Regions from separate parts of the Janthinobacterium sp. GW822-FHT07A03 genome, predicted to be linked through region 2. Evidence: predicted binding sites of a transcription regulator. Region 2 holds the regulator's gene; the other holds the start of a gene.
What was found. The regulator FNR, encoded in region 2, switches genes on or off when oxygen is low (the NO sensors DNR and NnrR bind a similar motif). The targets are predictions, from matches to a motif close to TTGATNNNNATCAA.

Region 1: the regulator FNR is predicted to act here: its motif matches at 9,762-9,775, upstream of AC1RJW_RS23030 (bacteriohemerythrin).

What each region holds. Positions count from the first base shown of each region.
Region 1 covers NZ_JBXAKW010000008.1:268,679-284,580, forward strand. The annotation lists gene cydB (cytochrome d ubiquinol oxidase subunit II) at 1-592, shown strand, start outside; gene cydX (cytochrome bd-I oxidase subunit CydX) at 766-891, shown strand; gene AC1RJW_RS22985 (hypothetical protein) at 888-1,262, opposite strand; gene AC1RJW_RS22990 (methyl-accepting chemotaxis protein) at 1,284-2,852, shown strand; gene AC1RJW_RS22995 (hypothetical protein) at 2,904-3,083, opposite strand; gene AC1RJW_RS23000 (hypothetical protein) at 3,249-3,968, shown strand; gene AC1RJW_RS23005 (DUF1294 domain-containing protein) at 3,971-4,342, opposite strand; gene AC1RJW_RS23010 (methylated-DNA--[protein]-cysteine S-methyltransferase) at 4,402-4,968, opposite strand; gene AC1RJW_RS23015 (nucleotidyltransferase domain-containing protein) at 5,064-5,825, shown strand; gene AC1RJW_RS23020 (TonB-dependent siderophore receptor) at 5,835-8,069, opposite strand; gene AC1RJW_RS23025 (hypothetical protein) at 8,411-9,280, shown strand; gene AC1RJW_RS23030 (bacteriohemerythrin) at 9,288-9,686, opposite strand; gene AC1RJW_RS23035 (hypothetical protein) at 9,987-10,142, opposite strand; gene AC1RJW_RS23040 (hypothetical protein) at 10,283-10,468, opposite strand; gene AC1RJW_RS23045 (PepSY domain-containing protein) at 10,603-13,137, opposite strand; gene AC1RJW_RS23050 (sigma-70 family RNA polymerase sigma factor) at 13,405-13,917, shown strand; gene AC1RJW_RS23055 (FecR domain-containing protein) at 13,907-14,914, shown strand; gene AC1RJW_RS23060 (TonB-dependent siderophore receptor) at 15,002-15,902, shown strand, end outside.
Region 2 covers NZ_JBXAKW010000002.1:64,862-80,763, forward strand. The annotation lists gene ccoN (cytochrome-c oxidase, cbb3-type subunit I) at 1-1,276, shown strand, start outside; gene ccoO (cytochrome-c oxidase, cbb3-type subunit II) at 1,292-1,906, shown strand; gene AC1RJW_RS06310 (cbb3-type cytochrome oxidase subunit 3) at 1,908-2,111, shown strand; gene ccoP (cytochrome-c oxidase, cbb3-type subunit III) at 2,104-3,024, shown strand; gene ccoG (cytochrome c oxidase accessory protein CcoG) at 3,029-4,411, shown strand; gene AC1RJW_RS06325 (FixH family protein) at 4,466-4,990, shown strand; gene fnr (fumarate/nitrate reduction transcriptional regulator Fnr) at 4,994-5,752, opposite strand; gene AC1RJW_RS06335 (response regulator) at 5,992-9,066, shown strand; gene AC1RJW_RS06340 (TOBE domain-containing protein) at 9,101-9,868, opposite strand; gene AC1RJW_RS06345 (sulfate/molybdate ABC transporter ATP-binding protein) at 9,909-10,610, opposite strand; gene modB (molybdate ABC transporter permease subunit) at 10,628-11,299, opposite strand; gene modA (molybdate ABC transporter substrate-binding protein) at 11,319-12,077, opposite strand; gene AC1RJW_RS06360 (putative DNA modification/repair radical SAM protein) at 12,219-13,451, shown strand; gene AC1RJW_RS06365 (UdgX family uracil-DNA binding protein) at 13,448-14,860, shown strand; gene AC1RJW_RS06370 (hypothetical protein) at 15,043-15,387, opposite strand; gene AC1RJW_RS06375 (hypothetical protein) at 15,485-15,877, opposite strand.

The DNA of each region.
Region 1 (15,902 bases), on a different contig from region 2:
TGGCGCCACCTGGCTGCAAGTGAAAACGGACGGTGCCGTGGCGGAACGTTCGCGCCGCTACGGCAGCGTGGCGGCAATCGCCACGGTCGTGCTGTATGCGCTGGCCGGCGTGGCCCTGTGGCTGTGGGTCGATGGCTACCGCGTCACCAGCGCCGTCGTCGTCGATGGCCCGTCGAACCCGATGCTGAAAACGGCGCAAGTGCACGTGGGCGCCTGGTTCCTCAACTTTGCCGCCCATCCGTGGACCTGGATCGCCCCAGCGCTGGGTTTGCTGGGCCCCTTGCTGGCCTTCGCCTTGCTGCGCGCGCGCCGCGAAGTGCCCGCCTTGCTGGCCAGCGCGGCCAGCATCGCCGGCATCATCCTCAGCGTGGGCGCGGCCATGTTCCCGTTCATCCTGCCATCGTCGATCGACCCGCGCGCCAGCCTGACCGTGTGGGATTCCTCGTCCAGCCACATGACCCTGTTCATCATGCTGGTCGTCACCGCCGTCTTCATCCCCCTCATCGTGGCGTACACGACGTGGGTGTATAAAGTGCTGTGGGGCAAGGTTGACGGCAAAGCCATCGAGGACGACACCGGTCACGCTTATTGAGAACACCTGACTAAACCTACTGCGCGTCGCCCTTTGCGGCCGGCGATGCTCACCGTACTGGAGTACGGTTGCGCTTCTCGGCCACAAATCGCTGCCGCTCGCTACGGTTTTGTTAGGTGGCGTTAGTTTGATAGTAAAAACGATCAAGCTGGAATTGAAGAAAGGAAATAATTATGTGGTATTTCGCCTGGATACTGGGTCTTCCGCTGGCGGCGACGTTCGCCGTGCTCAATGCGATGTGGTATGAAGTCGCCGATGGCGACACGACGCCCGAGCAATACCGCGACACGCCGAACTAGGCGCGTGGCGGCTTGACTGGCCCCGCCCGGCGTGATGGTTTTGCCATCGCTGCCCGGCGGGGCATTTTTATGGTTTCCGCGGATTGCCGAAAAGCAACCGCAGCAATAAGAATGCTGTCAAGTAAGGATAGAGTTGTTGTGCGAGCAACATGGAACTCGTCGCCGTACCGGTAATTTATGTATTTTGTTTTATTTTTGTTGTTTTCATTTATTTTTATTAAATTCGTTTTAATTGCTGAGAATGCGCTGTAAAATAAGTTGCTTTTTATAAAAAATAAAATGATTATTTGGCAATGCATTCGGCTTCGAATGATCGCCTGCCACGCATGCGATAGCAGTGTCACCTCAGTAGCTGAACCAGAGGCAAGCATAGTTAATCTAAGGAAAACATCATGAATATGCTAAGAGGACTCAAACTATCGCACCGGTTAGCTGTGCTGATTGTGATCTTTTCAGTCGGCTTCATCCTCTATGGCCTATGGTCCTTCAAGACTTTGCAAGAATGGAAAGTGAATGGCCCTGTCTATCAGAAGATCGTGCAAAGCAAGGATCTGATTGCGGACGTGTTGCCACCGCCGGAGTACATACTGGAATCCTATCTGGTCAGTTTTCAGCTGCTGGCGACCGAGGATCGTGCCGAACAGGCGCAGTTAATCGCACGATTCAAAACGCTCAAACATGATTACGATGAGCGCCATGCATTCTGGAACGACGCGAAACTGGATGCCGATATCGCCGGGCTGTTGCTGAACAAGGCGCATGCGCCGGCGCTGGACTTCTATACAGTTGCACTGCAACAATTCATTCCCGCAATTGAGGCACAGGACAAGGCTGGCGCTACTGTTGCGATGAAAAAAATGACGATGAGTTACGCCCAGCATCTGCAGGCAATCAAGCAGCTGGTCGAGATGACCACCCAACGCGCATCGGCGATAGAGGCGGAGTCGGGCGCGCGCATCACGGTGGCGAGCAGCTTGCTGCTGGCGATACTGCTGCTCTCGCTGGGCACGGCGATTGCGGTGGCCGTGCTCATCAGCAAGAGTATTACCAAGCCACTGCAGGATGCCGTGCACATTGCCCGCATTGTCGCTTCCGGTGACCTGCGCAGCCATATCGCGGCCGACTATCGCGACGAGCCGGGCGAATTGCTGCGTGCTCTGAAAAGCATGACGGAGAGCCTGCGTCATACGGTGGGCCGTGTGCGTGGCGGTACTGAAACCATTTCGACTGCCTCGCAGGAAATTGCTGCTGGAAATCTGGACCTCTCGGCCAGAACGGAGGCTCAGGCCGGTGCACTGGAGCAAACGTCGTCGGCGATGCAGCAGTTAACCAGTAATGTGCAGCAAAATGCCGAAAGTGCTCAGCAAGCCAATCAACTGGTCTTGTCGGCTTCAGCGGTAGCGGTGCAGGGCGGGCAGGTGGTCGAGCGTGTCGTCGCGACCATGGTATCCATCAAGGACAGCTCGAACCGTATCGTCGAGATCATTTCCGTGATTGACGGCATAGCGTTTCAGACCAATATTCTGGCCCTGAATGCGGCTGTCGAAGCGGCGCGCGCCGGTGAACTGGGGCGCGGTTTTGCTGTCGTCGCATCGGAGGTGCGCGCCCTGGCGCAACGTTCCGCGAGTGCCGCCAAAGAGATCAAGCAGCTGATTGCCGAGTCGGTCGAAAAAGTCGAGCTTGGCAGCAATCTGGCCGATGAGGCGGGCGGCACGATGAAGCAAATCGTGTCCTCTGTCCAGCAAGTCGCGGGCATCATGGGGGAAATCGCCGTCGCCAGCCACGAACAAAACGATGGCATCAAACAGGTGAATCAGGCCATCAGTCAGATGGATGCAGTGACCCAGCAGAATGCCGCCCTGGTCGAGCAGGCAGCAGCGGCAGCGGCCAGCATGCAGGAGCAGGCGCACAACATGATGCAGGACGTGCGCATGTTTACATTGCTGGCGTGTCCTGATTGACCGGCCTTTGCCCCCAGGGCAGCGCCTGGCCGGCCAGGCAAGGCATGGGACTCAGGGCGGCGTCTTGCTGACCGGTTTGGGGGTGGCAACGGCGATCGGGTCGCTGGCCGGAAAGCTTTCCTTCAGCGCTTCATCGAGCGCTTCCTCGGCATGGCTTTCGCTGGCCGGCGTGGGCGAATCGCGCTCCGGTGGCGGGGCGGGCGTGGTGGCGGCGTTGGTGCTGGAATGCATGATATTCCCCTCGCGGTGGTGCGCCATGGGGCCGGGGTGGCCTGGGCGCGGACTGATGCATCCAGCCTAGCACATCGCGCAGGAATGGCGCGCCGGATGCGCCTGCCGCAGGGGCGGATGGCGGCGTCTGCTACACTGCGCTCCACTTTTATCGACGGAACCGCCATGACCTCCCCATCCCTGCCATACCGCGCCACCGCAACCGAAGCTTGTGCCTGGCTGGCGCAACAGACGGGCACTCCGTGGACCCTGGCGCGCCTGCTCGAACAGGGCGGCTTGCCGTATGTCTGGCTCGATTACAGCGAGCAGTGGAGCGAGCTGTTCCATGACGGCGTGACGCGCTACGCGGCGCCCGTGGTGTTCATTGAGGACAAACAACACCTGGCCGCGGGCGCCGGCGACGTGTGGCTGCGTTTTACGCGCGACTCGGGCAACATCGCCATCGAACTCAAGGCGCCGGGACTGCGCGTGCCGCTGGACGGCTTGCACTTCCAGGAGCGCGATCTCTTGCGTTTGCTCAAGGAGTTGCAGCACCCGGCGCCGGCCGACACGGCAGCGGACAAGGCGCCCGTCGTCTTGCCCAGCGCTTTGAAGGGCCTGGGCCGCGAACAGATTTTGACCGCCTTTGCCGGCGTGGGCAAGGTCGACCTGGACCAGGGACTGGCCAGCGGCGTGGGCATCTTTGGCGACGATGGCGCGCGCGTGCGCAAGAATTCGCGCGGCGGCAAGAACAGCCATGTGTGGCATCCCGTCACCCTGGCGTTCGGCTTGCACGACGTGCACCGCGTGCCGATGACGCACCTGAAGAAGGCCTTCGCCACGCAACCGTTGCTGCGCGAGTGGAAGGCGGACTGGCTGGAATCGCTGCGCCTGCTGGGCGAGTGAGCTTATAACTCGATGGGCGCCACCTCGGTGCCGATATCGGGCGCCGCGTAATGCATGCTGAAGTACACGAAAGCGCCGATATTGAGGGCGACCGTGATCCAGAACACGATGCGGAACGAGCGCTTGCTCGACTTGTGGCGCAGCCATTGCTGGGCCAGCACGGCGCCCGGCCAGCCGCACAGCAGCCCCAGCAGCAGGGTGCGTTCCGGGGTGCGCCAGCGGCCCCCTTTTGCGGCGGACTTGTCGATCGCATAGGCAACGAAGCAGCTGAGGCTCAGCACGCCATACACGAGGGCGACCAGGGCGGGAATGTGGAAAAAGAACGTGGCCAGCAAATACAGGACGACAAAAAACAGGATGACAAGGTAGGGCATAGGATGTGGTGGCTTGAGCGGAGGGCGTGAGTATCCCACACGGGGCGCTTTGCCGCCGTCTAAAATAAACAGCCTTGCGCCGTATCGATGTGCACGGCGCGGCGGCGGGCGTGGCCCGTTTTCAGTGCTTCGCGGTCGCTCGACAGGGAAATGCCTTCCAGCGCCAGCAAGGTTTCCTTGGCATGCAGGCCGCCCGCAAAGCCCGTCAGCTCGCCCGTGGCGCCGATGACCCGGTGGCAGGGGGCGATGATGGAGATGGGATTCTTGCCGTTGGCGGCGCCCACGGCGCGCACGGCGGCGGGGCGGCCGATCTGGCGCGCGATCTCGCCATAGCTGCGCGTCTGGCCGTACGGTATCGTCAGCAGCGCGCGCCAGACTTCCTGCTGGAAGGCGGTGCCGGCAAAATCGAGCGGCACGTCGAATTGCTGGCGCGTGCCGGCAAAATACTCGCCCAGCTGACGCGCCGTTTCCTGCAGCACGGCGCAACCGTCATCGACGCGCATCGCGCCCAGGCGCACGCGGTTCGGTTTGTCGTTTTCCCACAAAATCGCGGCCAGGGCCGCGCCGCGCGCCACCAGGGTCAGCTCGCCCACGGGCGAGGGCACCACGATGCAGTCGTATTCCATGTTGGTTCCTTGATCAGATGGCGCCAGTGTAGCAGGATGGCGGCAGCCTGCGTATTGCGTGTAGGATAGTGTTTTATCGACATGGAGCACCGGCTTTGACGACGATCCCCACCTATGAGACCATCCGCGCGATTGCCGCGCGGCTGGTGCAAGAACGCTATCCCACGGCCGTGGCGGCCATCATCGGCGGCTCGTTCGCCACGGGCCGGCAAACGGCCAGTTCCGATATCGACTTGCTGCTGCTGTTCGACCACGTCGACTGCGCCTGGCGCGACACCATCGTGGCCGAGGAGCGCACGGTGGAACTGTTCGCGCACGATCTGGCCACGTTCACGTATTTCTGCAAGGAAATGGATGCGCCGGGCGGCACGGTGCCGCTGGCGATGATGGTGATGGAAGGGGAAAACATCCTCGCTGCAAGCGAGCATTCCGCGCAGTTGCTTGCGCTGGCGCAAGCATTCGCCGCCGCCGGGCCGCCCGTGCTCGACGCGGAAAACCTGCAGCGCCGCCGCTACGCCATCACCACCGCGCTGGAAGATCTGGTCGACAGCACGCACCCGGGCGAGGCGCTGGCCGTCGCTTGCCAGCTGTACCAAGCGCTGGCCGACCTGCACCTGCGCGCGGCGGGGCAGTGGAGCGGCGGCGGCAAGCACCTGTTCCGCCGCCTGCAGGCCTTCGATCCCGTCATCGCCGGCCAGCTCGATGGCGCGCTGCGCCTGGTCGCCAGCGACTTGCCGGCCGGCCAGCGCGCGTTCGGGCAAGTCGCCGCCGCCGTGCTGGCGCCCGTGGGCGGTCCCTTGCTGGACGGATTTACCCTGCCGGCGCCCGCGCACTGGCGCAGTGCGCCGGCAGACTAGCTTGCACGCTTAAAACGCCGTGCGCACGGCCAGGCTGATGTTGCGCGGTTCGCCCCAGAAGACGCCGTCGAAGAAGCCCACGTTGCGGTAGTACTTTTTATCGAGCAAGTTATTCACGTTCAACTGCACGCTGGCGTGGCGGTTGAGGGCATAGCTGGCCATGGCGTTGACCAGCGCGTAGCCCGCTTGCGGGATGTCGGTGATGGTTCCCGATGGCGGGCGGCCGTACCACGATTCGCTGTAGGTGGCGCTTTGCGCCGTCATGCTGGCGCCCGCCCTCAAGCCGGCCAGGCGGCCGTCGAAGCGGTAGCTGGTGGCCAGGCGCAGCAAATGGCGCGGCTGCGTGGTGGCGGCGCGGCGGCCATCGGCCTCGGCCGCGTGCAGATAGGTATAGCCGCCGCTCGCTTCCCAGGCGGGAGACAACTGGCCGGAAACGTCGAATTCCACGCCCTTGGCCGTCACGCCGGTGCCATTGGCCACCATGGCCTGGCCGCCGTCGGGCAGCAAAAAGCCGGGCGGCACCGTGCGGTCGAGCTCCGCCAGGTTCTTTTTCTTCGTATGGAACAGGGCGGCCGACGCGTTCAGCTTGCCTTCATAAAATTCGCCCTTGATGCCCAGTTCCGCATTGTCGCCCGTTTCCGGCGCCAGGAACTTGTCGTTGCGGTCCTTGCTCGTTTGCGGGTTGAACAGCTGCGTGAAGCTGGCATACGCGGAATATTGCTTGTTGATGTCGAACACGGCGCCCACGTAGGGCGTCACTTCATTGCGCGTCTCGGCAAAGTCGCCGCTGCCCGTGTACGCGCCTTGCGTGTTGTAGCTGCGCGTATCCGTGCGGTAAGTGCTGCTGCGTGCGCCGATGATCAGGTGCAGCGGGTCGGCCAGGCTCAGGCGCGTGGCCACATAGCCGCCTGCCAGGCGGGTCACCGTTTCCGTGTGCGAGCCGTCCGGGCGGAACACGGGGCGGGGGATGTTGCCCGTCCAGCTGCGGTAATCGGGGACGAAGTTCGGGTAGTTGATTTCCGCCTCGCCGCCCAGCGAGCGGGCGCGCTGGTTGCCGCCGTTCCAGCCGACGATGGCCGTGTGCTTGCGCCCCAGCAAGGTGAATGGGCCGCTGGCGTAGACGTCGAAATTGTCGCCCGTGGTCTTGCCCGGGCCATAGGCGCCTGTCCACAGGAACATGCCTTCGCCCGTGGCCGGATCGGGCTTGCCGCCGCCCGCATAGGCGACGGTGGTGCGGTTCGTGCTTTCCGTGCGCGCATAACCGAGGTGCATGTTCCAGTTGCCGGGCAGGCGCTGGTCCAGCGACGTGAAGATGGTGTGCTGCTTGTTGGCCCAGGTGCTCCATGGCGTCGTGAGGCTGGTGTTGCGCGGCAAGTTCGCCAGGCTGCCATCCGCATTCCAGTAGGGCACGGCGCCCCAGGTGGCGCCCGTGGGCTGGTTGTCCTGGAAGTCGACGCCGGCCGTCAGCAGGCTGCCGGGGCGCAAGTCCGCCTCGACGATGAGCATGCCGACCGTCTTGCGTTCGTGATACATGTCCAGGTAGGAATCGCGTTTTTGCCAGGCTAGGGCCGTGCGCGCACGCACGCTGCCATCGGCGTTCAGCGGCGTGGACAGATCGGCCTCGATCCTCTGGTCATCCCAGCGGCCCATGATGAGGCCGGCGCTGGCCTGGAAGTCCTTCGTCGGCCGCTTGCGCACCATGTTGATGGTGGCCGACGGGTCACCCTTGCCGCCCATCAGGCCCGTGGCGCCACGGATCACTTCGATGCGGTCGTACAGGATCGTATCTTGCAGCGGCGCATTGCCGCCCCGTGGCATGCCGTCGATCTGGAGATTGTTGATGCCGAAGCCGCGCGCATAAAACGTCGTGCGCTCCGTGTCGTTCTGGCCCACCTGGATACCCGTCGTCTGCGCCAGCGCCTGGTCCAGCCGTACGGCGCCCAGGTCATCGAGCAGCTGGCGCGTGATGACGCTGACCGATTGCGGCGTCTCGCGCAGCGACAGGTCCATGCGCGTGGCGCTGCGCGCTTCGCCGGCCGTGTACGACTGCGTGCCTTCCGTCGTCGCGGTCGACTGGCCCAGCACGGTGACGGCCGGCATGGTCACGTCGGCCGGGGCGGCGTCGGCGGCCAGTGCCGGCAGCGCCACGCCAGCGGCAAGGCTGAGCAGACTGATGTGTAATAAATGGGGCAGGGGGCGCAAGGCGGGCAGGCGCGAAGAAGAGAAGACGGTGGTCGATTGCATTATTTTCCTGGAGTATTTTTAGTCGTGTGTGTTCCTATCTCGTCTGGCGAGTGGCGCAGTAGCTGGGGGGATGGCGTGACGCTGGCCCGGGATCTGGCTCGGATAGCAGTTCCATCCGCGCAGGGCAGTGGAAAGGGCGTGCATGATTCCATTCACATTATGTGAATAAGAATCATTATCAATATAAGTGGTATTTGCCAAATAATCAAGCGCGCGCACCAAATGAGTGCAAACAGCGGAGTGCAAACAGCGGAATGCAGGCAGCCCAAGAGCGGCGCATCGTCCGGCCTTCTGCGATAATGCAGGCGCTGACAAAATATTTTCCTCATTGAAAGAAATGCATGCGTATATGGATCGCTTGTGCCGGATGGTTGTGTGTCGTGTCGCTGGGCCAGGCCCAGGAACACGCGCCGCCGCCGGCTGTTCCCGCGCCGCTGCAGAGCGCCAGCGCGCCGCCCGCTGCCGCCGCCGTGTCGCCACCGCTTGTGCCGCCGTCCTTGGCGCCGGCCACGCCCGCTGCGCCGGCGCCAGCGGCGAGCGCAGAGGAAGCCTTGCCTTCGCAAACGGTGACGATCACGGCCAGCAGCGATGCCAAGGCGCCGCGCGTGCGCTTCACGGCGTACCGCGAGAGTTATCTGACGGCACGGAAAGTGTGGCAAGTGTCGAGCGGCAGCGTGGTCATGGCCCTGCGCCTGATTCCCGCCAAGCTGAGCGCCACCATCGACGACGTGCGCGTGGCCTTGCAAGGCAATGGCGCCGCCGTGCCGATCAAGGTGTCGCCCGGCGGCGTGTTTGTCGTGCCGCTCAACGATGACATCGCCGCGCAGGATGGCACGTTCTTGGTGAACAAGGGCAGGGGCGAGCTGACGGCCAATATCGTCCTGCAGCCGTCCGTGGCGCGCGATGCCTGGAACGTCACGCGCGTGGGGCAAGTCCTGCACGATGCGCGGCGCGCCGTGCGGGCCATCACGCCGTGGTACAAGCGGCCGTTCGCCAGCGACGTGCAATCGCTGGCCTTTTGCGCGGCCGAGCGGGGCAGCGCCTTGCAGTTGATGGATGGCGAACAGCTGATCGCAACCCTGCCCATGAACGAGGCGGCCGTCAACGACATCAGCCAGCCCGTGTTTTGCAAGATTTTCGACGGCGAGGACAAATACCCGGGACACTACCGCGTGGTCATGCCCGAGCAGGCGACGGTGCTGCTGCTGTAATTAATTGCTAGTTAGGCTGGCGCTGCACCAGTTCCAGTGCCGCCGCCAGGGCCAGGTCCATGGTGGCCTGGTGGAAGATCAGCCATTGCGGCAACAGCGACAGCGCATGGCGCCCCTGTTCCAGGTCGCCTTCATCGACGGCGGCCCAGGCATGGTGCAAGCCGCTGAGCACGCGCGCATGCTGTTCGCGGTGATTCGCCAGCGAGGGAAAGCCGATTTGTTCCATCAAATCCTCTTCCTCGCGGAAATCGCGTTCGACTGCCGCGATCAGCTCGCGGAACGCCACGCTGAAATGCTGGTCGCTCAACTGCCCCAGCCGCGCCAGCTCCTGAAACAGCGCCTCATGCGCCTCGTCGATGGCGGGAACGCCCAGCGCCATCTCATCCTTCCAATGCGAGTTACCCATGCCGATGCCCCCGGTTAAGTCCGTCGCGGTGCGAAGCGGACTGTTCCAGTGTGGACGCAGGGAAGGGCGAAATCCATGATCTGGATCAAAAATATGCTGAAGAGGGGATCAGGAAAGCCGCCGGCGAAGAGAACAAATTCCCACCCGCAACAAAGCGGTTTTTAAAGCTGAACACCACTAGCGAGCGCCGCTGAAAAACGCCGCTGGCAAGGCGTCTTTGACGCAGACAGTACGCTAGTACGGCAAGTCAAAGCAACGCAGCCAGCGGCGCGCTTGTTCAACTGCCCTCAGCCGCGCGTATTACTGCTTGGGCCAGTGGGCCCACATGCCCTGCGCATCCACATTCGGCACCTGCATCTGCTGCCCGGCCGACGTCTGCATCGCATCCCTCAGCACGAGGGGCACGAGCATCAGGGCCGACAAGGCAAGGCAGAGCAGCACTTTGAGCGTCAACATGGTCGTCTCCCGGTGTCCCGGCGGCGGCGCGGGGATGCGGCGCCTGCCGGTCACGTCCTATGTACTACCATGCTTGCAGTTTAGTTCATCTGATTGAAACTTCAACTAGTTGCTGTGACGCACTGCACCAGTGACGCCTCTTATTTGGCCTTGCGGCTGCGCCGCGGCTTGCCTGCGGCGGGCAGGAAAGAGTCGAACCACACTTGCGTCAATTGCCGCGTATTTTTCGCCGCTTCGCGCTTGACGGCGGCCGTGGCGTGGCCGCGCGCCGTGTTGGCGATGCGGTTGGCGGCGCTCAGGTACATGCTCATCCAGGGGTTCTTCATGGCTAGCCTCGCAGACAGTGATTGGGGACGGGCATGTTGCCATGCCGCGATGTCCCCACTGTAGTCCGATGGCTGGCGCTGACCGTGCGGCGGCCCACATAGCCAAGCGGCGCGGGAGGGCGGGTTGATGCAGATCAATACACGTCGCGGCGGTAGCGCCCGGCTGCCAGCAGGGCGTCGAGACCGTCCTGGCCCAGTACTTCTTGCAGTACAGCATCGATTCCCGCCGCCATGCCTTGCAGGCTGCCGCACACGTAGACGATGGCGCCTTGCGCCAGCCAGCCGCGCAGCTCGCCGGCGTTGGCGCGCAGGCGGTCCTGCACGTATTCGCGTTTGCCGCCATCGTTGCCATCGCGCGAAAAGACCAGGTCCAGGCGCTCCAGGTGGCCAGCGTCGAGCCAGCCTTGCAACTCTGCGCCGCAGACGCTGTCAACAGCTTGCTGCCGCTCGCCGAACAGCAGCCAGTTACGGGCCAGCCCCGCCCGCTGGCGCGCGCGCAGGTGGGCCCGCAGGCCGGCCAGGCCGGAACCGTTACCGATATAAATGCAGGGCACGTCGACCAGCGCGGGCGCGAAGGCGGGATTGGCTTGCAGGCGCAAACGGATGCCGGCGCCCAGCGGGGCGAAGCGCGTGAGCCAGCCGGAACAGAGGCCGTAGCCCTCGTTTTCCTCGCCCGCATGGCGCTCCTGGCGCACCAGCAATTGCAGTTCGCCATCGGACGGCAGCGAAGCGAGCGAATAGCTGCGCGGCGCATGCCGGGCACTCTGCGCGTCGCCTTCGCTGCCGTCCGCGTTGCATCCGATGATTTCCGCCAGCGCGCCCGCTTCCCAGGCAGCATCGGCGGGGCCCGTCAAGGTGATTTCATGCAGTTCGCCGCCCAGGCTGCCCGGGTTCAGCAGCACGCGGCGCGCCAGGCGCCATTCGGCGTACGACGCCTCTTCCTGCACGCCGATGGCGTCGATGGCGCTGCCGCTGCAGCGGGCCAGCGCTGTGGACCAGGCGGCCAGGGCGGCGGGGTCATGTTTGTCCACTTCGATCAGCGGAAATAAAGGCGTGGCGCCCAGCGCTTGCAATTGTTGCGCCAGCGCATGGCCGAAGCCGCAGAAGGCGCTGTAGTGGCGGTCGCCGAGGGCCAGCATGCCGAATTCCAGGCCCGCCAGCGGCGCGCCCGCCGTTTGTTGCAGCAGGCGCGCGAAGCGGCGCGTGCCGTCCGGCGCCTCGCCTTCGCCGAAGGTGCTGGCGACGATCAGTGCCCGTTCGTACTGGCGCAATTGCGCTGGATCAAACTGCTCCAGCGACTGCACGTCGACGGCCACACCCGCCTGCTGCAGGGCGCGCGCGCTTTCCAGCGCCAGGCGTTCGGCCTGTCCCGACTGGCTGGCGTAGGCCACCAGGGTGGGCAAACCCGTGTTCGTCTCGCCGGGCTTGCCTGCGCCCAGCAGCGCGCGCTGCGCCTGCACGGCCCGCTTGGCCTTGCGGCGGCCCAGGTACAGCATCCAGCCCGTGACGGCAAACAGGGGCAGGCCCAGGCTTGCCAGGGTGACGATGATGCGGCCGGGCAAGCCAAAATACGTGCCCATGTGCAGCGGATAAATGATGTTGACGAGGCGCGGCCCCAGCGCCTGCTGGCTGTACGGCTCGTTTTCCGTGAGCGTGCCATCGGCCGGCGCAATGCTCATGCGGCTGCGCGCCCGTTCGTGCGGCGCATCGCTGGCCAGCCACGTGAATTGTACTGCTTCGCCGGCGCGCGTGGGCAGGCGCACCGTTGCCAGGGTCCAGCCGGGGGCGTGCTGCTGGAAGCTGCTCCAGGCCAGGCCGATGTCGACGGGAGGCGCATCTTTCTTCGCTGAACCCTTTTTCGCGGGCGCCTGCGCTGTTCGGGGCGGCTTGCCGGCCCAGGCGTCGATATTGTCGCGCACTACGTCATAGCTCCAGTAAATGCCCGTCAGGGTCAGCGCCACGTAGACGACCAGGCACCAGGTGCCGGCCACGGCGTGCAGATTCCACAAAAAGGAGCGGCCTTTTAATGCCGGGTCGAAGGTCAGCCACGTGCGCCAGTCCAGCGGGCGGCGGGGCCAGCGCAGGTACAGGCCGGAGAGTGCCAGGCCCAGCAGGCACAGGGCCAGCGCGCCCGCCACTTGCCGGCCCGGATCGCGGGGCAGCAGCAGCCAGCGGTGCAGCGATTCCGTCCACTCGAAAAATTCCGCGCCCGCCAGCGCAGGCTGGGTGGCGCCCGTGTACGGGTGCATATAAATGGATACACCGCGCCGCTGGCCATGCTTCGGCGCAAAAAACAGCCGGGGCGCCGCGCCCGCTTGCGCATACATGGTGATCGAGGCCACGCGCTGGCCGTGTTCGTTAGCGGCAATGCTGCTCAGCTTGGCCGGCGTCAGCGGCGCGCGCGTTTCCACGGGCACATGGCGCACGCCCGGGTTCATGACATCGAGCAATTCATCCTTGAAGGCCAGGGTGGCGCCGCTCAGGCCGATGATCACCAGCACCGTGCCGGCCGTGATGCCGATAAACCAGTGCAATTGGAACCACAGCTGCTTCCAGCTCCAGTGCCAGCGCCGTTGTTGCGGGGCGGCAAGCTGACGCTGCTGGAGGGTGTCCGGCGTCTCGTCGGCGCTGGCGCGCGGCAGGGGGGATGGAAGGGCGGAGGTCGTCATTGCGGCTTTCAATAGCGCTGCCATGCGGGGCGTCAGGCGTGGCAGGGAAGAAGGAAGGCTGACATAGTAACGCAAACGAGAATCATTCGCAAATGATGGCACGGTGATATTGTTGCGCAAAATGCCCACGCCGGGCGGGGATGATGACTTTGATAATTTACATCACCGTGAAATTGTGTGAAAATGAAAATCATTCTCATTCGTGATCATGATGCAGTGCTGACCCACTTGACCGGCAAGTTTGGCAGCCCCTTTGTTTGTTTGCCCGTGTCCACCATTTCTCCCTCCCTCGATATCTTTAGCGACCTGTACACCAGCCACCATGGCTGGCTGGTCAACTGGCTATGGCGCAAGCTGGGCTGCCGCGATGGCGCGGCCGACCTGGCGCAGGACACCTTCGTGCGCATGCTTGCCACACAATCGGCCGACAGCCTGCGCGAACCGCGCGCCTACCTGAGCACGGTCGCGAATGGCTTGCTGGTGAATCACTGGCGCCGTCTGACCCTGGAGCGCACTTTCCTGGCAGCACTGGCCAGCCATCCCGAATTGACGGCGCCATCGCCCGAGGAGCGGGCGCTCGTGGTCGAAGCCCTGTGCCGCATCGACGCCATGCTCGATACCCTGTCGCCGCGCGCGCGCCAGGCCTTCCTGCTGGCGCAGCTCGACGGCCTGACGTATGCGCAGATCGCCGGCCAGCTGGAGGTCTCCGAACGCATGGTGAAAAAATACATGGCGCAAGCCATGCTGCAATGCATGCTGTGCATGGACGATGCCGCCTGAACCGACTCCCGCCCCGTCGCCAGCCGACTACGCCATCCTGCAGGAAGCGGCCGAATGGTTCGCCGTCTTGCGCGCGGAAGATGCCGAGCCTGCCGACCAGCAAGCGTGGGAGCGCTGGCATGCCAGTTCGTCCGCCCACCGCGCCGCCTGGCGCAGGGTGGAAGCCGTCAGCGCCGAATTTCGCCAGCTGCCAGCGGCGCCGGCGCGCGAGGCGCTCGACGCTGCCGCTTCCCGCGAGGGGCAAGCGCGGCGCCGCGCCGTCGTCAAGGGCTTGCTGGCCCTGTGCCTGACGGCGGGCATGGGCGGCGCCGCGCTGCTGCGGCGCGATACGCGCAGCTGGATCGCCAGCCTGAACGCGACCGAAAAGACGCCCGTCGGTACGATACGCCAGATGGCGCTGGCCGACGGCTCGCAGCTGTGGCTGAACACGGCGACCTCGCTCGACATCGATTACAGCGCCAGCTTGCGCCGCATCACCTTATATGGCGGCGAAATCCATATCGTTTCGGCGCCCGACCGCCAGCAGCCGGCGCGGCCGCTGGTGGTCGACACCGTGCACGGCCGCCTGCGCGCGCTGGGCACGCGTTTCAGCGTGCAGCCGCAGGGCGAGGTGACCTTGCTGGCGGTCTACGAGGGCAGCGTGGAAGTGGCGCCGCGCGATGGTGGCGTATCGCGTATCGTGCCGGCCGGCCAGCAAGTGCGCTTCGGCGATGGCAGTATCGGCGAACCGTTTGCGGCCGACCCGAACGGGGCCGCCTGGATCGAGTACCGCTTGCAGCCCGAGCAGATGCGGCTCGACGATTTCCTCGCGCAACTGTCGCGCTACCGGCGCGGCCACCTGGGCTGCGCGCCCGAAGTGGGCCATCTGCGACTGGTGGGCAGCTATCCGCTGGCCGACACGGACCGCATCCTGGCGGCACTGGAGGCGACCTTGCCCGTGAAAGTCCACCGCCTGCACGACTGGTGGGTGACGGTCGAAGCGCGGTCAAAACAGTAAATAAGAATTATTTCTCAAAAGTGGTTCCCTTTTTGAAAAGTTGTTTGGCAAGGTAACAGTACATGCTCAACATCAATAAGGAATGCCGTGCCGCTGTCCCCGTCCCGTCTGCCGTTTGCCCGCCGCCTGCTGCCGCTGTCCCTGGCTGCCGCGCTGCTGGCCGTGCCTGCCATGTATGCGATGGCAGCGGCGGCGGACGATGCGCCGCACAGCTTCCGCATCGCCGCCGCGCCGCTGGGCCAGGCGCTGCGCCAGTTCGCCGGGCAGGCGGGGATCTTGCTGTCGGCCGAAGGCGGCTTGACGCAGGGCAAGCGCAGCGGCGGCTTGAATGCCAGCGTGTCCATTCCCCAGGGCTTGCAGCAATTGCTGACGGGCACGGGCCTGGTGGCCGTGTCATTGCCGGACGGTAGTTATATCGTGCGCCTGGCGCCGGCGCCCTTGCGCGCCGATCTGGCTGGCGAGGGAGAGGGTTTGCAGGTGCTGGCACCCGTTACCGTACAGGGCGCCAGCGACGCTGGCTACCGCCGGACCAGCTCGTCCGCCGCCAACCGCAGCGAGACAGCCTTGCGCGACACGCCGCAAGCCGTCAGCGTGGTGAGCAGCGAACTGATACGTGACCAGGACATGCGCACCCTGGCCGACGCCATGCGCTACATGCCGGGCGTGGGCACGGCCGCGGGCGAGGGCAACCGCGACACCATGGTGATGCGCGGCAACAGCTCCACCTCGGATTTCTACCTGGACGGCATGCGCGACGACGTGCAGTACTATCGCGATTTCTACAATATCGAGCGGGTCGAAGCCATCAAGGGGCCGAACGCCCTGGTCTTTGGCCATGGCGGCGGCGGTGGCGTGATCAACCGCGCCACCAAGCAGCCGCAGTGGACGGACGACAAGGAAGCAACGCTGAGCCTGGGCGCCTGGCGCAACCGGCGCGCCGCCCTTGATGTGCAACAAGTCGCGGGCGCGCAGGTGGCCGTGCGGATCA
Region 2 (15,902 bases):
CGGACGTCTGCGTCCGCTGCACACGAATGCGGTGATTTTCGCCTTCGGCATCTGCGGCCTGTTCGCCACCTCGTACTACGTCGTGCAACGCACCTGCCAGGTGCGCCTGTTTTCCGACAAGCTGGCCGCCTTCACGTTCTGGGGCTGGCAAGCCGTGATCCTGTGCGCCGTCGTCAGCCTGCCCATGGGCCTGACGCGCGGCAAGGAATACGCCGAGCTGGAATGGCCGATCGCCATCCTCATCGCCGTCGTCTGGATCGCTTACGCCATCGTTTTCTTCGGCACCTTGATCAAGCGCAAGGTCAAGCATATCTACGTGGCCAACTGGTTCTTCGGCGCCTACATCCTGGCCGTGACGATTTTGCACGTGGTCAATGGCGCCGTCATGCCGGCCTCGTTCACCAAGTCGTATTCCGCCTATGCGGGCGTGCAGGACGCCATGATCCAGTGGTGGTACGGCCATAACGCGGTGGGCTTCATCCTGACCGCCGGCTACCTGGGCATGGTCTACTACTTCATCCCGAAACAGGCCGAGCGCCCCGTGTACTCGTACCGTTTGTCGATCGTCCACTTCTGGGCGCTGATCTTCACCTACATGTGGGCGGGCCCGCATCACCTGCACTACACGGCATTGCCTGACTGGACGCAATCGATCGGCATGGTCTTCTCGCTGGTCCTGCTGGCGCCAAGCTGGGGCGGCATGATCAACGGCATCATGACCCTGTCAGGCGCCTGGCACAAGCTGCGCACCGACCCGATCCTGAAATTCATGATCGTCTCGCTGTCGTTCTACGGCATCGCCACCTTCGAAGGCCCGATGATGTCGATCAAGACCATCAACTCGCTGTCGCACTACACCGACTGGACCGTGGCCCACGTGCATGCGGGCGCCCTGGGCTGGGTCGGCTTCATCACCATGGGTTCGATCTACTACCTGCTGCCGCGCCTGGCGGGCCGCACGCAGATGCACAGCACGCGCCTGGTCGACGTGCACTTCTGGGTGGCCACCATCGGCATCGTGCTGTACATCGCCGCCATGTGGATCGCCGGCGTGATGCAGGGCCTGATGTGGCGCGCGGTCAACCCGGACGGCACCCTGACCTACACCTTTGTCGAAAGCGTGAAAGCAACGTATCCGTACTACGTGGTGCGCGTGGCCGGTGGCCTGCTGTACCTGTCGGGTATGTGCATCATGGGCTACAACACCTGGATGACTCTGCGCGGCAGCAAACTCCCCGTCGCCCGCATTCCGGAACTGAACGCGGCGCACGCCTGATAGGAGCAAAAGCAAATGAAATTTTCACATGCATGGATTGAGAAAAACCCCTGGCTGCTGATCGCCCTGGTCACGGTGGTGATCAGCATCGGCGGCGCCGTCGAGATCGTCCCCCTGTTCTTCCAGAAGAGCACGACGGAACCCGTCGCCGGCCTGAAGCCGTACTCGCCGCTGCGCCTGGCGGGCCGCGACATCTACGTGCGCGAAGGCTGCTACAACTGCCATTCGCAGATGGTGCGTCCGCTGCGCGCGGAAACGGAACGCTATGGCCACTATTCGGTCGCCGGCGAGTTCGTCTACGACCGTCCGTTCCAGTGGGGTTCCAAGCGCACGGGCCCGGACCTGGCCCGCGTGGGCGCCCGCTACAGCGACGAATGGCACCGCACGCACCTGAACAACCCGCGCGACGTGGTGCCCGAGTCGAACATGCCGGCCTACCCCTGGCTGGCGAAGACCAAGCTGGTGCCTGACGACATCATGCCGAAGATGCGCGCCCTGAAACGCCTGGGCCAGCCGTACAGCGATGAAGAGATCGCCGCCGGCCCCGCGCAGCTGCAGGACAAGACGGAAGAAGACGCCCTGGTCGCCTATCTGCAAGGCCTCGGTACATTAATCAAAACAAGGAATTAGCATGGCAATCGAAAACCTGTTTGACAGCGCCAGCAGCGTCATGACGGTGGTTTCCTTTACGACGTTCGTGGGCATCCTGTGGTGGACGTTCAGCCGCAGCAATAGCGACTTCGACGCGGCGGCGCGCCTGCCGTTCGCCGACGACGCGCTCGACTATCCGGCCGAGGCCGAGATGAACCTGGCGAAGGAGCGCAACCATGGCTGACTTTACCAATGGCTTCTGGAACATCTACATCATCGTGCTGTCCCTGCTGGGCATCATCGGCTGCGGCGTGCTGCTGTACTCGCAGTCGAAAGTGAAAGTGGCCGCCGGCGCCCCCGCCGACGGCACCACGGGCCACGTCTGGGACGAGGACTTGAAGGAACTCAACACGCCGATGCCGCGCTGGTGGATGTGGCTGTTCTACATCACCATCGTCTTCGCGCTGGCCTACCTGTTCCTGTACCCGGGCCTGGGCAACTATGCCGGCAGCCTGGGCTGGAAATCGACGGGCCAGTACGAAGAAGAGCTGAAGAAGGCGGAAGCCGACTACGGCCCCCTGTTCAACAAGTACCTGAGCCAGGACTTGAAGACGGTGGCCGCCGATCCGCAGGCGCAAGCCATCGGCCAGCGTCTGTTCCTGACCTACTGCGCGCAATGCCACGGTTCGGATGCGCGCGGCAACAAGGGCTTCCCCAACCTGACGGACAAGGACTGGCTGTATGGCGGTGATCCCGACATCATCAAGACCACCATCATGCACGGCCGCAATGGGCAGATGCCGCCGATGGGCGCCGCCCTGGGTTCCGAAAAGGATGTCGAGAACGTGGCCCATTACGTGCTGAGCCTGTCCGGTTCCACCTCGGACCCCGTCAAATCCGTGCTGGGCAAGGCCAAGTTCGGCGCCTGCATGGCCTGTCACGGCGCCGATGCGAAGGGTAACCAGATGCTCGGTGCGCCCAACCTGACGGACAAGATCTGGCTGTACGGCGGCAGCGCCGATACCATCATGGAAACCGTCCGCAAGGGTCGCAACAACACCATGCCGGCCTTCAGCGATTTCCTCGGCGAATCCAAGGTACACGTGCTGTCGGCGTATGTCTGGAGCCTGTCGAATCCCCAGACGCCCGTGAAATGACGTAATGGAACCTCAAGTCATCAAGATGTATGCGGCCCGCGAGCAAATCTACCCTCGCGAGGCCAAAGGACGCTACGCTACCTGGCGATGGGTATGCGTCTGGCTTACCCAGCTCGCGTTCTACGGCTTGCCGTGGTTGACCTGGAATGGCAGGCAAGCCCTGCTGTTCGATTTGACCACGCGCAAGTTCTACATTTTCGGCGTCGTGCTGTGGCCCCAGGATTTCATCTACCTGGCGGCCCTGCTGATCATCTGTGCCTATTTATTGTTCCTCGTCACGGCCATTGCCGGGCGGGTGTGGTGCGGGTTCTCTTGCCCGCAAACGGTATACACGGAAATCTTCCTGTGGGTCGAACGCCGCATCGAGGGCACGCGCAGCGCGCGCATGGCCCTCGACAAGCAGGGCCCCTCCGTGCGCAAGGCGTTCAAGAAGACGGCCAAGCACCTGGTATGGGGCGCCATCGCCCTGTGGACGGGCTTTACCTTTGTCGGCTACTTCACGCCGATCAAGGAACTGGCGCGCGAAGTGACCACCCTCAATTTCGGTCCCTGGGAATGGTTCTGGGTCTTGTTCTACAGTCTGGCAACCTACGGCAACGCGGGCTGGCTGCGCGAGCAGGTGTGCAAATACATGTGCCCCTACGCGCGCTTCCAGAGCGCCATGTTCGACCAGGACACCCTGATCATCACCTACGATGCCAAGCGCGGCGAACCACGCGGCGCCATGAGCAAGAAGGCCGGCAACAACGACAAGCTGGGCGACTGCATCGACTGCACCCTGTGCGTGCAGGTGTGTCCGACCGGCATCGATATCCGCAACGGCCTGCAGTATGAATGCATCGGCTGCGCCGCCTGCGTCGATGCCTGCAACAGCGTGATGGACAAGGTCGACCGGCCGCGGGGACTGGTACGCTACAGTACCGACCATGCGATGGAAAACAACTTCAATTCGCAGCAGATCCGCCAGCGCGCCATGCGCCCGCGCGTGCTGATCTACACTTCCATCCTGGCCCTGATCATCATCGCCGTGTGTACTTCGCTGGCCCTGCGCACGCCGCTGAAAATGGACGTGATCCGCGACCGCGGTTCGATGGGACGCGAAGTGGAAGATGGCATGATCGAAAACGTCTACCGCCTGCAGATCATGAACACCTCGGAGCAAAGCCAGCATTTCAAAATCAGTGTATCCGGTCTGCCGGGCCTGACCTTGTTGACGCGCAATGAAGTGACGTTGCAGCCGACGGAAACGCTGGGCTGGCCGATCCGCCTGCGCGTGCCGCACGGGGTCGGCGAGAAGGGGTCGAACAAGATTGCAATCGAATTGCACTCGCTGGACGACCCGTCGCTGCACGTGCGTGAAAGCGCGGTCTTCATCGTGCCGCGCTAATGCAGGAAGGCCGGTCCCCGCATGGGGACTGGCCAATTAATCAGGAGAAATACCATGTCCGACAGTCTGAAACTGCAACCTCCCGTTGCACCGTGGTACAAGCATCGCTGGCCATGGCTGCTGATGATCGGTCCCGGCCTGTCCGTGGTCGTCGGCAGTTTCATGGGCTATATTGCGTTTACGCAACCCGATGCGCTGGTGGTGGGCGATTATTACAAGCAGGGCAAGGCGATCAACCAGGATTTGAAGCGCGACACGATCGCCAGCGACCTGGCGATGGATACCACCCTGTCGTATGACGTGGCTGCAGCCCGCCTGAGCGGCTCCGTGCACAGCTTCGGCAAGGCGTACCAGGGGCCGTTGCAGTTGCACCTGGCGCATGCGACCCTGCCGGAAAAGGATATCAAGCTGCTGGTGCAACCCGATGCGGCCGGCAATTTTTCCGTGGCGCTGCCGATGCTCGAGCGCAGCCGCTGGCAGGTGCTGGTGGAAAACGACAAACGCGAGTGGCGCCTGTCCGGCATCTGGACCTGGCCCCTGCAGCGCAGCATCGCGCTGCACGCCGATGAAGAACTCTAAGCTTTACTTGCAGACGTCGGTGCCGGCCGTAATAGCCTTCAGTTTTGCCGGCTGCAGGATCTCGATCTCGCGGTTGGAGACGCGCAGCCAGCCTTCCTTCTTGAATTTCGACAATAAACGGCTGACGCTTTCGATGGTCAGGCCCAGGTAGTTGCCGATTTCCTCGCGCGACATGCGCAGCTGGAAATTGCTGCCCGAATAGCCGCGCGCTTCATAGCGCGACGCCAGGTTGACGATGAAGGCGGCAAAGCGCTGCGTCGCCTGCATATTGCCCAGCAACAGCATCACGCTTTGCTCGCGCGTGATTTCCTGGCTCATCATACGGTGGAAATGGCGCAGCAGGGTCGGCATATTACCCAGCAATTGTTCCAGGCTGGAAAACGGGATTTCACACACTTCGCTGTCTTCCAGCGCCACCGCATTACAGTGGTGGCGGTCGGCGCTGATGGCGTCCATGCCCAGCAGTTCACCCGCCATCTGGAAGCCCGTCACCTGCTCTTCGCCGCCCGGATTGATCTGGTACGTCTTGAAGTGCCCCAGGCGGATCGCGTACAGGTTCTGGAACGAGTCGCCGATGCGGAACAACGAGGCGCCGCGCACGATCTTGCGGCGGCGGCCGATGATCTGGTCCAGCCTGTCCATGTCGCCCACATCGAGGCCCATCGGCAGGCACAATTGATGCATGCTGCAGGTCGAGCATCGCGCACGCAACGCTTCCACGTTCACTGTGGGCAAGGTTGGAGTGAGTAGCGCTTCAGTCATGTCGGTACCTTTAAGAAAATGCAATAACAAGTTTACTGCATACAGGGTTGCCGTGTGCCAATTTCACCGCAATTTCGGCGAATAAACGACGTCCAGCCTTTAATTATATGGCAACATCGTCAAAAGCCCATGCGGGGCGGGCAATTTGCGCGGCGCCGCTTGCCAAGTTGATGTATTGATAGGAAAATTCCTGACAGCATTATCTGCCGCCTGTGCCGCACGGTACTGAAAAGGAAATCATGAAGCCTCTCGGCATCAAAGCAAAAGTCGCGCTGGCCACCAGCCTGACCTCGATCGCCATGATCGCGCTGGTCACCATGATCCAGGTGCAGCACATGCGCGACGACTTCACCCGTGTACTGCTGAGCCAGCAGTCGTCGCTGATCAGCCGCACCGCCGCCGAGCTCGACGACAAGCTGGGCATGCTGCTGCAGATCGTCACCCTGACGGCCCGGCAGCAGCCGCCGGAACTGATCGGCCAGCCCGCCCAATTGCGCGAATACTATTCGCGCCGCTCGATGCTGGTGCTGTTCGACGACGTGCTGGTGCTCGACGCGCACGGCGCCGTCGTGGCCGACATGCCGCTGGTCACGGGGCGCGCCGGCATCAACGTCGCCGAGCGCGAGTACTTCCAGACCGTGCTGCGCACGCGCCAGCCCATGATCACCGAGCCGATGCTGGGCAAATCGAGCGGCATGCCCATCGTGCAGATGGTGGCGCCCGTGCTGGCCGCCGATGGCCAGGTGGCCGGCGTGGTGATCGGCGTGCTGCGCCTGTACAAGGACAACCTGCTGGGGCGCCTGCGCTCGGAAAAGATCGGCAAGAGCGGCTATTACTTCATCCTCACGCGCGGCGCCGTGCCGCGCTATGTGCTGCACCCCGATACCAGCCGTTTGCTGCAGCCGCGCCTGCCGAACGCCAACCTGACGACCACCCAGCTGCTGAAGGACGATGGCGAAGGCACCATGGTCAGCACCAACAGCCGCGGCATCACGGCCGTCAACAGCTTCAAGCGCCTGAAATCGGTGAACTGGCTGCTGGCCGCCTCGCTGCCCCTCGACGACGCCTTCGAACCGTTCGACGGCGTGCTGTACCGGCTGGTGCTGTGGAGCATCCTCGCCTCGCTGCTGGCCGCGGCCGTTCTGGGCTGGGTCACCGTGCGCCTGCTCTCGCCCCTGGTGCGCCTGCGCGACACCCTGCAGGCGCTGCGCACCAGCGGCAGCCGCTTCACCCCCGTGCCGGTGCAGCAGCGCGACGAGATCGGCGAGCTGACGGAAGCCTTCAACGGCCTGATGAGCGAGCGCGACCGCCTGCAGCAGGAACTCGAATCGCGCGCGGCGGAGCTGGAACAGGAGCGCGACCGGGCCGAGGCGGCCAACCGCGCGAAGAGCGATTTCGTGGCCAACATGAGCCATGAAATCCGCACGCCCCTCAATGCCGTGCTGGGCATGGTGTATCTGCTGGGCAATACCAAGCTCGATACGGAACAGCGCAAGTACCTGACCATGGTGCGCGTGGCGGGCCAGTCGCTGCTGGGCATCCTCAACGACGTGCTCGACTATTCGAAGATCGAGGCGCGCCGCATGGAATTGTCGCCCGTCGAATTCGACCTCGACGAGGTCATGAACACGCTGGCCACGACGATGACGATGAATGCGGGCGAAAAGGAGCTGGAACTGGCGATTGCCGTCGAGCCCGACGTGCCGCGCCGCCTCGTGGGCGACGCCCAGCGCCTGCAGCAGATTCTCGTCAACCTGGCCGGCAACGCCATCAAGTTTACCGAGAGCGGCGAAGTGGTGGTGGCCGTCAGCCTGGCCGAGAAAGAGAACGGGCGCGCCTGGCTGCGCTTCGAAGTGCGCGATACGGGCATCGGCATGACGGAACTGCAGCAACAGCAGCTGTTTGCCGCGTTTTCGCAGGGTGACCAGAGCATCACGCGGCGCTTCGGCGGCACGGGCCTGGGCCTGGCCATCAGCAAGCAGCTGATCCACATGATGGGCGGCGACATCGCCGTCGCCAGCAGCGAAGGCAAGGGCAGCCGCTTCTGGTTCAGCGTGCCCTTCGAGATGCTGGCGCAGCCGGCCGAAACGCGGCGCACGCCCACCCTGGGCCAGCTGCGCCTGCTGGTGGCCGACGATAACCGCACCACGCGCGAACTGATCGTCAAGCTGATCGAGGCGTGGGGCTGGCTGGCCGACGAAGTGGACTCCGGCTTTGCCGCCATCGAACTGTACCGCGAACGCCTGGCGCAGCAGCAGCCATACGACGTGGTGCTGGCCGACTGGCACATGCCCGTGATGGACGGCCTGGCCACGGCCAAGGCCATCCGCCAGGCGGCCAGCGGCCAGCGCCAGCCCATCGTGGTGATGGTCAACGCCTTCGCCCGCAACCACTTGGAAGAAATTTCCAGCGCGGCCGAGGCCGACGTCGTGCTGATGAAGCCGATTACGGGCTCGAGCCTGTTCGACGCCCTGCACCAGGCGCTGATTACCAAGAACGACGGCGGCGAGCAGCGCATCCTGCACCAGCCGCTGGGCACGGAACTGGCCGGCGTGCATTTCCTGCTGGTGGAAGACAACCATTTGAACCAGGCCGTGGCGCGCGGCATCCTCGAACACATGGGCGCCACCCTGGACGTGGTGGGCGACGGCTTGCAAGCCGTGGAACGGCTGCGCACGGAAGCGCTGCGCTACGACATCGTGCTGATGGACATGCAGATGCCCGTCATGGACGGCTTCAGCGCCACCCACATCATCCGCACGGAACTGCGCTTGAACCTGCCCGTGATCGCCATGACGGCCGGCGTGCTGGCGTCCGAGCGCGAGCGCTGCATGACGGCCGGCATCAGCGATTTCATCGCCAAGCCCGTGGTGGTGGAAGAGATGATGGAAGTCATCCTGCGCCACCTGCCCAAGCGCCCGCCAGTGCAGACGGCCGGGCCGGCGCCCGTTGCCGATGAGGAAGTGTTTTCCATGGCGCCGCTGATGCGCGTGATGGGGCGCGATGCAAAAGGGCGCGGCGTGCTGCGGCGCATGGTGGAAGACGCGCTGAACAAGGGCATGACGCCCGTGCGCGACGCCGAAACGGCGTTGCAGGCGGGCCGCCACAGCGACGTGGCGCGCATCCTGCACGGCGTGCGCGGCTCCGTCGGCACCCTGGGCACGAAACGCCTGATCCGCGCCGCCTTCGCCACCGAGGAAGCCATCGACGCGGGCCGCCTGGACGAGGTGCCGGCGCTGCTGGCGCAGACGGCGCAGGAGCTGGAACAGGCGCTGGCGGCGGCAGCGGATTGGTTGTCCAGGCTGAAAGATTAAGCCTGCAACATAAAACTGGGGTCAGCGTCGCCGCTTACGCCGGCACGCCCAAAATCACGCTGGAGGCCTTGAAAATCGCCGTTACGCTGCTGCCGATCTCGATGCCCAGGTCGGTGCTGCTCTGGTTCGTGATGATGGCGGCGATGGTGCCGCCACGGGGCAAATCCAGCACCACTTCCGTGTTGACGGCGCCCGTCTGCACGCGCGTGATGGTGCCGGCCAGCTGGTTGCGCGCCGAAAAGCGCGCGCCTTCACTGTCCGCCACGAGGATGATCGACGACGCCTTGATCAGCGCAAACGCTTCCGCGCCCGGCACCAGGCCCAGGTTTTCGCTGCTGTCACGCGTGACGATGGCGACGATATGCTGTCCGCCCGGCAATTCCAAGGTCACTTCGTCGTTGACGGCGCCTTGTTTCAGTTCAGCAACTTTGCCCAGGAATTGATTGCGTGCCGTGGTTTTCATGGCCATTCTCCGTATGAGTAAAAGATCGTCGGCGATGCCTTCCGCCTGGCTGCCCAGCTGGCGCAGATAGCGGGCATGCTCACGCTCGATGATACGGAAATTGTCGACCAGCTGGCGCCCACGCTGCGTTAGCCGCGTGCCGCCGCCGCCCTTGCCGCCCGTCAGACGCTCGACCAATGGCTCGCCGGCCAGGTTGTTCATCGCGTCGATGGCGTCCCAGGCCGCCTTGTAGCTCATCTTGACGAGTTTGGCCGCCTGCGTGATGGAGCCGCATTCGGCGATGGCGCCCAGCAATTCCACCCTGCCGGCGCCGCCCAGGTTTTCTCCGCCCACCGTCATCCATACCGAACCTTGCAGGCCGATTTCCGCTGCTGCCGATTTATCCAATGCGTTCACCCAATGCCTTATTTTCTTCCATGCTGTCAATTTGTCCGTCACGCAAGTAAAGCACATGTTCGCCCAGGATGCGCGCATCTTCGGGATCATGTGTGATCAGGATCATGGGCACGTCCAGGCGCTGCTGCCACTGGCTCAGTTCCAGCCGCATTTTGACACGCAGGGCCGGATCGAGGGCGGCAAACGGCTCGTCGAGCAGCAGCGCGGCCGGTTTGGCCACGAGTGCCCTCGCCAGCGCCACCCTTTGGCGCTGGCCTCCGGACAACTCGTCGGGGAACTGGTGCGCCAGTTCCTGCAAGTGGAATGCGTCCAGCCAATGCTCGACCTTCTGCAATTTTTCGCGCGCACGCGGATTGAACCAGCCGCGCGCCAGGCCGAAGCCCACGTTCTGGCGCACCGTCAGGTGCGGGAACAGCGCGTAATCCTGGAACAGGTAGGCGACATTGCGCTGCTGCGGCGGCAAGTTGATGCCGGCGGCGGAATCGAACAGGGTGCGCCCGTTCAGGCGGATATGGCCAGCGTCCGGTGTAAACAGTCCGGCGATGGCTTTCAGGGTCATGCTCTTGCCGGCGCCGGACGGGCCATACACGGCGATGCGCTGGCTGCTGGAGGTGCATTGCACCTGCATGTCGAAGCGGCGTTTGCCGGAGCGCAAGGTGGCGCGAATGTCGAGGTCGAGTTGCATGGGCGTCATCCTCAGCGTCATTTGTGCGCGATGCGCCCGGGCGCCAGGCGGCCGGCCGACAGCAGCACCACGATGCACACGGCAGAGGTGATCAGCACCAGGGTGTTGGCCACGTCGTCCTGGCCCGCCTGCACGGCTTCATACACGGCGACGGATAAAGTCTGCGTCTTGCCGGGAATGCTGCCGGCCACCATCAGGGTGGCGCCGAATTCACCCAGCGCGCGCACGAATCCCAGCAGCACGCCGGCCAGGATGCCGCGCCAGGCCAGCGGTAACGTGACGCGGAAGAAAATCGCCAGCTCCGAAATGCCCAGCACGCGGGCCGCCTGCTCCAGCTGCCCGTCGACCGCTTCGAAGGCGGCGCGCGCGGGCTTGAAGACGAGGGGAAAGGCAACCACCGTGGAAGCGATCACGGCGCCCTGCCACGTAAAGATCAGGTTGATGCCGAAGTTGTCCTGCAGCCAGATGCCCAGCGTGCCGCGCCGGCCCAGCAGCACCAGCAGGTAATAGCCGAGCACGGTGGGCGGCATCACCATCGGCAGGGTCAGGAGGGCATCGAGCAGCTCGCGCCCGGGAAAACGCGTGCGCGCCAGCAGATAGCCCGTACCGATGCCGAGCAGCAAATTGAGCGCCGTGGCCCAGGCCGCTACTTTGAGCGACAGGGCCAGCGCGGTCCAGGCGATATCCATGCGAGCGCTTACCTAAAAATCAGGGCTTTTTAAAACCGTATTTGGCCAGAATGGCTTGCGCCGGCGCCGTTTGCAGGTAGCTGACGAAGCGCTTCGCTTCGGCGGCATTGCTGCTGCCCTTGATGGTGGCGATCGGGTACAGCACGGGCGCGTCGAGCGGCACCTCCAGCACCACGTTGACCTTGTCTTTCATGATGGCCGCGTCGGTGGCGTACACAAAGCCCGCATCGACTTCGCCGCGCGCCACGTAATCGAGCGACTGGCGCACGTTCTGCGTGCCGATGGCTTTCGGCTGCACGGCGTCCCACAGATTCGCCTTCTTCAGCGCGCCTTCGGAGTAACGGCCGACGGGCACGCTGGCCGGGTTGGCGATGGCCACGCGGGTCACGCCCTTGTGCGTCAGGTCCGCCAGGCTCTTGATGCCCAGCTTGCTGTCGTGCGGCACGATCAGCACCAGGCTGTTGCCGACGAAGTCCATGCGGTCGGCCGGCAATACCAGGCCCTGCTTTTGCGCCGCGTCCATGGTTTCCTGGTCCGCCGAGGCAAACACGTCCACGGGCGCGCCCTTGACGATCTGCTGCAGCAGCACGCCCGAGGCGGCGAAGTTCAAGGACACCTTGCTGCCCGGATACTGCGCCTCGTAGCTTTGCGCCGCATCCTTGAACGCGTTCGTCAGGCTGGCCGCGGCCGACACCACCACTTCGCCGGCAACGGCGGAGGTGGCGGCGGTGGCGAGGAGGGCGGCGCCAAGCAGGCGGGCGAGGGAGGTGAGGCGCATGATCGTATCCTTGTAAAGTGAACGGTGAACAAGGAGCGTAATATACACTTATATATAGCGTTCTGCCATTGCACAGATCAAGCCGGTACAAGGCCAGTTCCCTGATATACTGTATATAAACACAGTATATCGAGGTGAGCCATGGAATTGACGGACAAGCTGGAAATCCTGGCCGATGCGGCCAAGTACGATGCGTCCTGTGCCAGCAGCGGCGCACCGAAGCGCGATTCCATCGGCAAGGACGGCTTTGGCGCCGCCTCGGGCATGGGCATTTGCCACAGCTACACGCCGGACGGGCGCTGCGTCTCGCTGCTGAAGATACTGTTGACCAATTACTGCCTGTACGATTGCCAGTACTGCGTCAACCGCCGTACCTCGAACGTGCCGCGCGCGCGCTTTACGGTGGCCGAAGTGGTGAAACTGACGACCGATTTTTACCTGCGCAACTACATTGACGGCCTGTTCCTCAGTTCCGGCATCATCAGGTCGGCCGACTACACGATGGAGCAACTGGTGCAGGTAGCGCGCGAGTTGCGCGAGGTGCACCAGTTCCGCGGCTACATCCACCTGAAAACCATCCCCGACGCCGACCCGGCCCTGGTCGCGCAGGCGGGCCGCTATGCCGACCGGCTCAGCGTCAACATCGAATTGCCGACGCAGGACAGCGTGCAGAAGCTGGCGCCGGAAAAGAGCGTGCACACGATCAAGCTGGCCATGGGCGCCATCCGCCGCAAGCTCGATGAAAAGGCGGAAGAACCGCGCTCGCCCCGCTTCGCGCCGGCCGGGCAAAGCACGCAGATGATCGTCGGCGCCGACGCCAGCGACGACCAGCAGATCCTCGCCACGGCCGAAACCCTGTACGGCAGCTATAAACTCAAGCGCGTGTACTACTCGGCCTTCAGCCCGATACCCGACAGCCCGAAAAGCGTGCCGCTGGCACCGCCGCCCATGCTGCGCGAACACCGGCTGTACCAGGCCGATTTCTTGCTGCGCAGCTATGGTTTCCAGGCCAACGAACTGCTGCCCGCCAGCGGCGGCAACCTGGCGCTCGACATCGATCCGAAACTGGCGTGGGCGCTGGCGCACCGCGAACATTTTCCGCTGGACTTGAACCGCGCGGCGCAGCACATGATCGCGCGCGTGCCCGGCATCGGCCTGCGCAACGCGCAGCGCATCGTCGACCTGCGCCGTTTGCGCCAGGTGCGCTATGCCGACCTGTCGCGCCTGCGCTGCAGCATGAAAAAGATTGCCCCCTTCATCATCACGGCCGACTACTTTCCCGCGCGCGACACCACAGCCTCCGAACACCTGCGCCGCGCCATGGCGGACGCACCGCAGCAATTGAACTTATGGCCGGAGCTGCAGGCAGCATGAGTACGTTCGTGCGGCTGGCGCAATCGTTCGACGAGTGGCGCGCAGCGGCACGCGAACTGATCGCGCGCGGCGTGCCGCCTGCCGACGTGGCCTGGCAATCGCAGCCCGGCGAGGGCGACCTGTTTTCCTCCACGCCAGAGGCCACGGATACCGGCGCGCCACCGCTGCGCCTGCCCCGCCAGCTGGTGGAGCTGCTGCAGGCCGCCGCCTGTTTCAACGTGCATGACCGCTGGGCCTTCCTGTATCAGGTGCTGTGGCGCTGGCAGCTGGGCCAGCACGACGTGGTGTCCCCGGCCGACGCGGACGGCGCGCGCCTGCACGCCATGGTCAAGGCCGTGCACCGCGAGGAGCACGACATGCATGCCTACGTGCGCTTCCGCGAACGCAGCGAAGCCGAGGGCGCGCCCCGCTTCGTCGCCTGGTTCGAACCCACGCACGAGGTGCTGCCGCAAGTGGCGCGCCACTTCGCGCGCCGCATGGGCTCCATCAGCTGGATGATCGCCACGCCCGGCGCCAGCATGCTGTGGGATGGCGCCACCTTGCACGCGGGACCGGCCCTGCTGCGCGGCGCGGCCGACATCGACGATGCGGGCGAGGCCTTGTGGCTGACGTATTACCGCAGCATCTTCAATCCCGCGCGCGTGAATGCCGACTTGCTGCATAGCCACATCCCGGCGCGCTTCTGGAAAAATTTACCCGAAGGCGCCATCGTGCCCGCCATGCTCAGCGGTGCGGCCAACGGCGAGCGCCGCACGGGCCAGACGGCCAGCGTGGGACAGCGCCAGGGCGCCGCCATGATCCAGATCAACTCCGAGCGGGCCCAGCCCGCGCGCGCGACTGCCACGACGCTGGACCAGTGCCGTCGCTGCGAACTGTGGCAGCACGCCACCCAGGCCGTGCCCGGCACAGGCCCGCACACCGCCCGCATCATGCTCGTCGGTGAACAACCGGGCGACCAGGAAGACCTGGCCGGACTGCCCTTCGTCGGCCCGGCCGGTGCGCTGCTGGACCAGGCCATGCAGGAAGCGGGCATGGCGCGCGACAGCATCTATCTGACCAATGCCGTCAAGCATTTCAAGTGGGAACCGCGCGGCAAGCGCCGCCTGCACAAGACCCCGGCCCAGCGCGAGATCCTCGCCTGCCGCGGCTGGCTGGAGGACGAGCTACGAAGCGTGCAACCGCAGGTAATCGTGGCGCTGGGCAGCACGGCATTGAAAGCCGTGCTGCAGGATGGCGCGGCCAGCATGACGCCGCTGATCGGCACGCCCATCGAACACGACGGGCGCTGGGTGGTGACCGTGTATCACCCGTCGTACGTGCTGCGCGCAGCCGATGCGGCGAGCCGGCGCCAGGCCTACGCGGTGATTGTCGATGGCTTGCGGCAGGCGCAGAAGTTGCTGAAAGGCTAGTCAGAGGCGACGTCATCGCTTGCGGGTGGCGCCTGCGATGTCGTAAAGGCGATCGGATCGTCGAGACTAAAGCCCGGCGCCATTTACCAAGCGCGTTGTGCCCCCGCATGTGGCAGAAAATGACTATGACTCTATTTTTCAATAGCAATATTCATCTAGCAAAAAACTTGTTTCTTTACTTCTCACAACGAGAGCAGTTTCCACCATATCACGCCCCATCCAATGCCTGCGATAGCGAAAAAAGCGCCATGCTTGCGCAATCCCAGCCACACCAGCGTGCCAAGCAAGACATAGAAAACCACATTGGCTGCCATCGAAAAGAAGAAAATTTCCGGTTCCATCTGAGGGTTAGCCGCTGCCAACATCATTACAGACGTCGGCCAAAGCAACAGTTGCAGTTTGAACACAATGCGCTGCATATCGAAATATGGACTGTAATCAAGAAAATGCCATACAACCCGAGAAAGAAATGGAATAATCAATCCAGTCAAGGAAAAAATGGCGATTATTCTTGCAAATGACATCATGCTTCCTCACCGTTTTTTTATGAAATAAGAGTCAATACTTTCCGCATATGGTTCCTGATTCGACGCTTGCATCAGTGATACAAATCAGTTCTGCCAATTACCCGCCAGATTGGAGATCAGAACTGCCAACCAGCGTCAAGCGCTGGCCCGACGTCACACTGGCAAATATCATACCGACGGCCCAACCCATCGATATGAGCGGGAACCAATATAAATTTTGCACAGGGTATGTTCTTTCAAAAACATCCCAGCCTCGCAATAAAATCTCCGCAGCGAAAGCGCTCGCACATCCTCCCAGATAACCACACACGCCGCCCAGTAACAAGAGCACGGAGCGATAGCGCGCTGCCGAAAATGTAGATAGAAATCGAAGTGACATGATGATGATGCTGAAGAAAACTATGACAATTGGCAATGCGCCATAGTGCCGTGTCAGCATATGGAGCCATATCCCCTGCAGCACTACTGCCACAAAAAGCATTATTTTCATCTGGATGCGCCTGTTCCGCTCGCGC